DNA from 4 places in the Streptomyces sp. NPDC012466 genome. Region 1 is predicted to be linked to each of the others. Evidence: riboswitches for the same ligand, from Rfam matches in the RefSeq annotation. Region 1 holds a riboswitch; each other region holds the start of a gene.
The links. Region 1 has a riboswitch for cyclic di-AMP ahead of ACFY9E_RS07015 (peptidoglycan DD-metalloendopeptidase family protein). Riboswitches for the same ligand answer to the same signal wherever they lie in the genome.
Positions count from the first base shown of each region.

Region 2: another riboswitch for cyclic di-AMP. It lies ahead of ACFY9E_RS25665 (NlpC/P60 family protein); the one in region 1 lies ahead of ACFY9E_RS07015 (peptidoglycan DD-metalloendopeptidase family protein).
Region 3: another riboswitch for cyclic di-AMP. It lies ahead of ACFY9E_RS21425 (NlpC/P60 family protein); the one in region 1 lies ahead of ACFY9E_RS07015 (peptidoglycan DD-metalloendopeptidase family protein).
Region 4: another riboswitch for cyclic di-AMP. It lies ahead of ACFY9E_RS36370 (transglycosylase SLT domain-containing protein); the one in region 1 lies ahead of ACFY9E_RS07015 (peptidoglycan DD-metalloendopeptidase family protein).

Region 1 is NZ_JBIBEQ010000001.1:1,596,415-1,598,603, forward strand. Features, by position in the region: gene ACFY9E_RS07010 (FCD domain-containing protein) at 1-183, opposite strand, end outside; gene ACFY9E_RS07015 (peptidoglycan DD-metalloendopeptidase family protein) at 372-1,160, opposite strand; cyclic di-AMP (ydaO/yuaA leader) riboswitch at 1,173-1,337, opposite strand; gene ACFY9E_RS07020 (insulinase family protein) at 1,530-2,189, opposite strand, start outside.
Region 2 is NZ_JBIBEQ010000007.1:172,096-174,284, reverse strand. Features, by position in the region: gene pcrA (DNA helicase PcrA) at 1-283, opposite strand, end outside; cyclic di-AMP (ydaO/yuaA leader) riboswitch at 598-771, shown strand; gene ACFY9E_RS25665 (NlpC/P60 family protein) at 779-1,951, shown strand; gene ACFY9E_RS25660 (hypothetical protein) at 2,030-2,189, shown strand, end outside.
Region 3 is NZ_JBIBEQ010000005.1:519,288-521,476, forward strand. Features, by position in the region: gene ACFY9E_RS21415 (ATP-dependent Clp protease proteolytic subunit) at 1-200, shown strand, start outside; gene ACFY9E_RS21420 (hypothetical protein) at 213-521, shown strand; cyclic di-AMP (ydaO/yuaA leader) riboswitch at 858-1,070, shown strand; gene ACFY9E_RS21425 (NlpC/P60 family protein) at 1,074-1,547, shown strand; gene ACFY9E_RS21430 (DUF6328 family protein) at 1,629-2,189, shown strand, end outside.
Region 4 is NZ_JBIBEQ010000013.1:167,703-169,891, forward strand. Features, by position in the region: gene ACFY9E_RS36365 (Cof-type HAD-IIB family hydrolase) at 1-455, shown strand, start outside; gene ACFY9E_RS36370 (transglycosylase SLT domain-containing protein) at 419-1,198, opposite strand; cyclic di-AMP (ydaO/yuaA leader) riboswitch at 1,204-1,379, opposite strand; gene ACFY9E_RS36375 (polyprenyl synthetase family protein) at 1,882-2,189, shown strand, end outside.

The DNA of each region.
Region 1 (2,189 bases):
GTGCCGCCGGGTCACCACGAAGCCCTCGGCCTCCAGGGTGCGCAGCGCCTCGCGGACGGGGACCCGCGAGACCCCGTAGCGGCGCGCGAGGAGTTCTTCGGTGAGCCGGCTGCCGCGCGCGTGGACACCCGCGACGATGTCGTCCCGGATGGCCGTGCACACCGAGTGCGCGGGAATACGCATGACCGACCTCCGCTTAATCCCCGTGAAACGCCGGCGAGCGGCGCGTGTTCCGTGACTCTATTGCAATGAGCCGGAATTTCCGACGGCAAGCGGGAATCCATGCATATTTTTTGGACAGCCGGCCGCCGTAAACGCCGAAAGCCCCGGCTCGGGGAGCCGGGGCTTCGGGGACGGCGAACAGGTGTCGGTCAGACGTTCACGCCGTGCGAGCGGAGGTAGGCGACCGGATCGATGTCCGAGCCGTACTCGGGGCTCGTACGGGCCTCGAAGTGCAGGTGCGGGCCGGTGACGTTGCCGGTCGCGCCGGACAGGCCGATCTGCTGGCCGGGAGTGACCTGCTGGCCCACCGAGACGCCGATGGAGGACAGGTGACCGTACTGGGTGTACGTCCCGTCGTTCATCTTGATCACGACCTGGTTGCCGTAGGAGCCGCCCCAGCCGGCCTCGACGACGGTGCCCGCGCCGACCGCGTGGACGGAGGTGCCGGTGGCGGCGTGGAAGTCGACGCCGGTGTGGCTGCCGGAGGACCACAGGCCGCTGCTGGCCTTGTAGCCGGTGGAGACGTACGAGCCGGAGATGGGGGCCACGTAGGCGTTGAGGCGCTTGCGCTCGGCCTCGCGGGCGGCGCGCTCCTTGGCCTCACGGGCCTTCTCGGCCGCTTCCTTGGCCTTCTTGGCGGCCTCCGCGGCCCGCTTGCGGGCGGCCTCCTCGGCCTTCTGCTTGGCGGCGGCCTCGTCGGCGGCCTGCTGCTGCGCGATGGCCTGGGCGTCGATCTGCTGGGCCACGGTGTCGCCCATGGTGACGACCGGGGTGAGGCCCGTCTGCTCGGCGGTGGGCTCGGCGGCGAAGGCCGCGGGGGCCGCCACGGTGCCGATCACGCCGGTGGTGGCGAGGGCCGCGACGCCCGCCGCGCGGGCGGTGCCGCGCTGGATCCTGCTGGGACGACGGTGCTTCCCGGTGGCGCGAGTGAACGCCATGTGGTGGCTGGTCCTTTCCTTCCCTCTCGCCTACCGGGTTAGCTGACGGGTTCGGAGCAGGAAGGTCTCCTACGGACTCCCTCGCGACTCGCGCGGGCGCCCGATTCACCCCAGGGACTGCGATGGGTCCCCGGCTCCCCTGGCTCGCGCCGTACGGGGACTCGGCGATGACTGTCCGGTGCCGCGGGTGCGGCGCACTGCCTGACGAACAGCCCGGATGACGCTAAGCGGCGCCACTTTCAATTCCCAAACGAATCCCGGCTTTTGTAGCGCATCCCACAGGGCAGACGGGCAACCTCCGTATCAATTCGGGCATAAAGGGGCCCTGGTGCCTGGGAAGGCGACCAGGGCCCCTGCGCGCGCGTGCCGCTACTCGGCGGCGACGACGGTGACTTCGCCGATGCCGAGGGCCTCGACCGGCGCCTTGATCTGCGCCGCGTCGCCGACGAGGACGGTCACCAGGCGGTCCACCGGGAACGCGCTCACGGCCGCCGCGGTGGCCTCCACGGTGCCCGTGGCGGCGAGCTGCCGGTACAGGGTGGCCTGATAGTCGTCGGGCAGGTGCTGCTCGACCTGGTCGGCCAGCGTGCTCGCGACCGCCGCCGCCGTCTCGTACTTCAGCGGCGCCACGCCGACCAGGTTCTGCACGGCGACGTCCCGCTCGGCGTCGGTCAGACCTTCGGCGGCGAGGGTGCGCAGCACCGTCCAGAGATCCTCCAGAGCGGGGCCGGTGTTGGGCGTGTCCACGGAACCGCTGATGGCGAGCATCGCGGCACCCGTGCCGTCCGGAGCGGACCTGAGGACCTGGCCGAACGCCCGCACGCCGTAGGTGTAGCCCTTCTCCTCGCGCAGGACGCGGTCCAGGCGGGAGGTGAGGGTGCCGCCGAGGCAGTAGGTGCCGAGCACCTGCGCGGGCCACACGCGGTCGTGCCGGTCCGGGCCGATCCGGCCGATCAGCAGCTGCGTCTGGACGGCGCCCGGGCGGTCCACGATGACGACCCGGCCGGTGTCGTCGGCGGTCACCGGAGG
Region 2 (2,189 bases), on a different contig from region 1:
CGGCGCCGGCCACGATGAGCAGCGGGGAGCCGGAGTGGACGACGGCGGCGCGCTGGTTGTCGTTCAGCCCCTCCAGGAGGGTGGCGGTGTCCACCACCGGGCGGGGGGCGCCGTCCCGGTAGTAGGCGTCCCGGTCCGGGGGCACGTCGAACTTCCCGCCGAACAGATCGTCCGGAATCGACTCCGGTACGTGATCGTCCTCGGGTGGCGGCGGGGGCTCGTCCGCGGGGCCCCGCTGGGCCTGGAGGTTCGCCAGGAAGTTGTCGTCAAAGAGGCTGCTCATCGCTCTCCGAGTCTAGGGCGCCCCACTGACAGCCCGCCGCCGCCCTGGAAACATCGCCGCGCGCCCGGGCTCCCGCCGGCCACCCGGCGGCGCATTATCGCCCTGCATGACGGCGTGATCACAGGCTGCTACGACCCACCCAATTACGGATGATTCACGACCAAACTCCCTCGATCGGTCACCGTGTGCAACGTTCATGAGGAAGGTCACGAAAATGTATCGGGCATATCACCCATCAACCTTCACAGGGGCCACACGAATTGGCTACGGTGCGACCAGGCCGCATGACCCCCACCGGCGAACGTCGCCGGGCCGCGCGGCCTCCGCCGAGTCCGATGTGCCGCTACGGCAGCCGGAGCCGGGGACCCAACCGTGAACCTGGGGTGAATCGGCCCGACTCCCTGCGCGGAGAAGGCCGTAGGGCAACCCTTCCGAACCATCCGCCCGAACCCGACAGCTAACCCGGTAGGCGGAACGTGGAAGGAGTCGCCTCCCTTGGCGTCGCACCGCAAGTCGCGTCCTACGGGTACGCGCGTGGCAGGCATACGGACCCCCGCCCTCGCAACGGCGGCCCTCACCTCCGTGGCCCTGCTGTCCCAGTCGGCCAACGCCACCCCCGAGGCCGACGGCAAGCCCAGCCTGGAGGAAGTCGAGAAGAAGGTCGACGACCTGTACCGCCAGGCCGAGTCGGCGACCGACAAGTACAACGCGGCCAAGGAGAAGACCGCGAAGCAGCGCAAGCGCGTCGACACCCTCCTGGACGACGTGGCCCAGCGCACACAGAAGCTCAACGAGGCGCGCGATCAGCTCGGTTCCTACGCCTCCGCCCAGTACCGCACCGGTGTCGCCGCCCCGGACACGGCGACGTTCCTGCTCGCGGACACCCCGCAGGACTACTTCGACCAGGCCCAGCTGATGGACCGGATGACGGGCCGTCAGAAGGTCGCGGTCGACGACTACGTCACGCAGCAGTCCGAGACGATGAAGAAGCGTCAGGAGGCCACCGAGAGCCTGGAGACGCTCACCGAGTCGCAGGGCGATCTGAAGACGGCCAAGGCCACCGTCCAGCGCAAGCTCGCGGACGCGCGCGAGCTGATGTCGAGGCTGACCGCCGAGGAGAAGGCGCGGCTCGCGGCGATCGAGAGGGAGAAGCGGGAGGAGGCCGCCCGCAAGGCCGATGAGCTGGCCCGGCAGCAGGCCGCGCGGCAGAAGGCACAGGAAGAGGCTGCCCGGCAGCAGGAGAGCGGCTCGTCGGGGTCGTCGGGCACCGGTTCGTCCACCTCGACGGTCCCGGCCGACTCCTCGTACGCCACCAAGGCCGACAAGGCGCTCGCCTTCGCGCGCGCCCAGATCGGCAAGCCGTACGTGTGGGGCGCCGTCGGCCCCGGTTCCTACGACTGCTCCGGCCTCACCCAGGCCGCCTGGAAGGCCGCGGGCGTCGACCTGCCGCGCACCACCTACGACCAGGTCGACGCCGGCACCACGGTGCCGCTCTCCCAGGCCCAGCCCGGCGACCTGGTCTTCTTCTACGACGACGTCACCCACGTCGGGATCTACATCGGCAACGGCATGATGATCCACGCCCCGAAGCCCGGCACGTACGTGCGTGAGGAGTCGATCTACTACGACGGCGAGTCGGCCGTCCACAGCGTGGTGCGGCCGGCCTGAGAGGTCTCCTCGCGATTTTGAGGGGCACGCGCGCGTGCCCCTCTCGTCGCGCGTCCGACGCTCTCTAGCATCGGCACCATGTCCGGTCCCTCCCCGTTTGCCACCTGGTGGGCGACGTATGCGCTGGCGACCGGTGTCGTGTCGGCCGGTCTCGACTCGGCCGGGTACGAGGTCCTCTCCCGGATCACCCTGGCCCTGGCCTGTACGGCCTGGCTGGTGGCGGTTACGGGCCTCGCCC
Region 3 (2,189 bases), on a different contig from region 1:
TCCAGGCGGACGAGTTGACGCGCACACGGCTCCGAACGGAGGAGCTGCTCGCCCGGCACACGGGCCGCAGCCGGGAGCAGATCGGCAGGGACATCGAGCGGGAGAGGATTCTCACCGCTCGGGAGGCGGTGGAGTACGGCCTGGTGGACGGGATCATTCCGCACCGCAAGGCCACCCCGGTCCCGCCGGCCGGACGGTGAGGTGAGGCCCCGATGCTCCCGCCCGAACTGCCGCCGCTGCCGGCCCTGACGCGGGCCGAGGCGGAACTGATCGACCGTTACCTCGAGGTCGTCGACCTGCTGGGCCGCATCAACCCGGCGCAGGACGGCGACACCTACCGCGGACTGCGTGCCGCCCAGGCCCTGGTCGGCAAGGCGGCCGCGCTGCGCGACGCGCTGGCCCTCATGCATCAGCGGGGCGAGACGGAGCTGCACGCCGGCACCCTGGCCCGTGCGCTGCGGGTGCTGGACGGCGAGCGGCGCACGGCCCGGCTCACCCTGCCCCCGGAGTCCGTCAGTTGACGCGGAGTCGTCGCCCCGGACGCCCGATCCGACCGTGGACCGTCCGGACCTGAGTCGAAACGGACCAAATGACGTACCCCTGTTCGGAGTAGGCGGGAGACCAGTTTTGGGGCCGTCCCGGTTGCGCAACGCGCGTAGCCACGGGACGGAATGGGGCATTCCGTCGCTGGTCCGGCGGTCCGCGAACCCGTGGACAGTGGCGCGAACGCACACGTGTCCACCCGAACGGGTGAGTGGTGAGTAACAACACAAATACGCGGTTCCGTTGGGAAATCCGGACAGTGATGAGCCAAGATCCCTGTCTGACGACAAGCCCCCGCCGCTGTGGCGGGGCGATCCGGGCGGACGCCGAGTCCTGCCGCCGCCCGGATGACCGGTCGACAGAAGTGGATCGGCAGGAGTGGAGGACCCAAGCACGACGGGTCGCCGGGACGGTCACGCCATGACCGAGCCCGAGCAGCCCTTGGGGTGAAGCCGCGTCAGCGGCCGGGCAACTTCGCCAGCCCGAATCCGACAGGTCATCCTTCACAGGCGGCTGACGAAGGGTTGCGCATGACTGCGCTCAATCGTGTCCCGTCGCTCATGGTTCGGGCCGGCACGGCCTCGGCTCTCACCATCGCCGCGGTGGGCGGCTCGATCGTGGCCCCCGGGTTCTCCTCGGAGGCCGCGGCAGCCACGCCGGCGACCAAGGCGCTCCAGATAGCGGCCTCGAAGAAGGGTGCGCCCTACAAGTACGGGGCCACGGGTCCGCACCGGTTCGACTGCTCCGGGCTCACGCTCTACTCGTTCAAGAAGGCCGGCAAGAAGCTCCCCCGCACGGCTGCCCAGCAGTACAACAAGACCCGCCACATCTCCAGCAAGAACCGCAAGGCCGGAGACCTGGTGTTCTTCCACTCGGGCAGCAACGTGTACCACGTCGGTATCTACGCGGGTAAGAACAAGCTCTGGCACTCCCCGAAGAGCGGGGACGTGGTGCGGCTCCAGAAGATCTGGACCAAGAGCGTCTGGTACGGGCGCGTGAAGTGATCCGCCCGGCGTGCGGCGGCGTCCTGACGCGCCGCCGCACGCCGGAGCGTGACACGGGCTTGTGTGGATACCCGTCGCTCCATGGCCGAGCACCGTCCCTGCACCGCGCGCAACGAGACTCCGCTGCAACGTGCCGACCGCAACTTCGTCGAGCTGCTCCAGGAACTGCGCGTCACCCAGACGGGCGTGCAGATCCTCTTCGCCTTCCTGTTGTCGCTCGCCTTCACCTCGCGCTTCGGGGACCTCGACACGGTCCAGCGCGTCACCTACGTCATCACCCTGCTGCTGGCGGTCCTCGCCGCCGCGCTCTTCACCGCGCCGGCCGCGCTGCACCGCTCCCTCTTCCAGCAGGGCGCCAAGCCCCGCATCGTGCAGGTCTCCTCGCGCCTGGCCACCACCGGCCTGTGTGTGCTGGTGTTCGCGTTCAGCGGTTCCGTGCTGCTGGTGGTCGATGTGACCACGGGCCGGACCGGCGGTGTCGCCGCGGGCGTCGCGACCTTCCTGGTCTGTGCCGGCCTGTGGGGGCTGCTCCCGCGGCTGGTGCGGCGCGCGGGTCTGCGTTCGGAGACGGACGGCACGGCGGGGACGACCGAGGGGAAGCCGGCCGGGGACGACGTCAGGATTCCCGCACCGCTGCGGCGC
Region 4 (2,189 bases), on a different contig from region 1:
CGACCCTGCCCGCGGTGCGGGTCGACCGGCGCGACGACCTGTGGGGCGAGCCCATCAGCAAGGTGCTGCTGAGGCATCCCCATCTGTCGGACGACGAGCTGGCGGCGACGGCCCGCTCGGTGGTCGGCTCGCTGGCGACGGTGACGATGTCGGGGCCCGGCACGGTGGAGCTCCAGCCGTGCGGGATCACCAAGGCGACGGGGCTGGCGCTGGCCGCCGAGCATCTGGGGCTGCGGCCGGCGGACACCATCGCCTTCGGCGACATGCCCAACGACATCCCGATGTTCGACTGGGCCGGCCACGGTGTCGCGATGGCCAACGCACATCCCGAACTCAAGGCCGTGGCCGACGAGGTCACCCTGTCGAACGAGGACGACGGCATCGCCGTCGTCCTCGAGCGACTGCTGGGCGGGACGGCTCAGTACGGGCCGTTGACGTTGTCGATCGAGCCGTAGCGGTCGGCCGCGTAGTTGCAGGCCGCGGTGATGTTGGCGACCGGGTCGTACGGGTCGAAGGAGGTGCCGGGGACGTGGTACGCGGCGAAGGTCGGGTCGATGACCTGGAGCAGACCCTTGGACGGGGTGCCCGCGGCGGCGTTCGAGTCCCAGTTGTTGATCGCCAGCGGGTTGCCGGACGACTCGCGCATGATGTTGCGGTAGATGCCGTCGTAGGACCCGGGGATCCCCTTCTGCGCCATGATGTCCAGCGCCTCGCGGATCCAGCCGTCGAGGTTGTTCGCGTAGGTCTTCGCGGACGCCTGGGTGGCCTGGGCGACGCCCGTGGCGGGCTTCGCGGCCGGCTTGGCCGGGGCGGACGACGGGGTCGCGGTCTTCTTCGCGGCGTGCGTCTTGGTGGTCTTCACCTTCAGCTTCAGACCCGGGTGGATCAGCTTCGGGTTGTCGCCGACGGCGGCGCGGTTGTCCTTGTAGAGCTGCTTCCAGCCGCCCGAGACGTCGTACTTGTCCGCGATACGGGCGAGCGAGTCGCCCTTGGTCACGGTGTACGTGAGGGACTTGGCGGGCTGGGCCGTCCGCGGCACGGACTGTGCGGCGGCGGGTGCGCTCTGGGGCTCGGCGGCACTCGCGTGGGTGGCGCCGAGGAGCGGGAGGGTGAGTGCGGCTCCGCCGGTACCGGCGGCGATGAGGCCTCGGGTCAGCGGGTTGGTTCTGGGGCGACGGTGCTTGCCTCGTCCGGGCATGGCGTTATTCCTCTCCGGCGCCTGCGAGGTGAGCTGTCGGGTTCGGGCCGGGAGGTGCCCGGCCGCGTACGGCGCTGTGTGCCGTGCGCGGCTTCACCCCGAGCCGTGCCGCTGTGCGGCCCGGCGACTGACCTGGGTCCCCCGCTCCTGCCCTGCGTGAGTGAGTCGGTTCCTGTGGGGAGTCCGGGCGGCGGCAGGATTAGGCGTCCGCCGGACAGGCCGGGAACGTATGCGAGAGCACATGTCGGGAACAAGCACCTCAGTCACATATCACGCGGATGACCTTGGTCGGGGGTGTTTGGGCCGCTTGATCCTTTGCGAGAGCCAAGGCTCAACTGGCTTTCGGGGGAAGGGGGTACGGGTCGGCGCGAGGGTGGGACGGAAAAGCGGACGAAGTGATTCAACTCACTGATCACGAGCCCGAGGGGCAATTTCCACCAAGGGGAATTCGCTTACTCAAAACGGCAAATCGTGCATACCTCGCTACCTCTGGGTAAGTCGATAAATATCTGTTCTTATGGGTTGATCGAAAACATAGCGGTCGTGATCGGATACCACCCGGCCTGTAACCATGGGCGCTGGCGGTGATCGAAACGTGACCGGATACGCTGACTCGAGTGAGGGCAGCGACCTATCGACAAACCGCGTAATCACCGGCAGACACAGCAGACAGGAGACCCCTCGTGACCGACGTCGGGCCGTTCGGGCTGAGCGTGCGGGACCAGGCTCTGGAAGCCGATGTCCAGGCCGGACTGACGGCTGTCGAGGAAGGCTTGCTCGAGGCCACCAAGAGTGAGGTGCCCTTCATCACGGAGGCCGCCCAGCACCTGGTGCGGGCCGGCGGCAAGCGGTTCCGTCCGCTGCTCGTGATGCTCTCCGCCCAGTTCGGCGACCGGCACGCACCCGGCATCGTGCCGTCGGCCGTCGTCGTGGAGCTGACCCACCTGGCCACGCTGTACCACGACGACGTCATGGACGAGGCCGCCGTGCG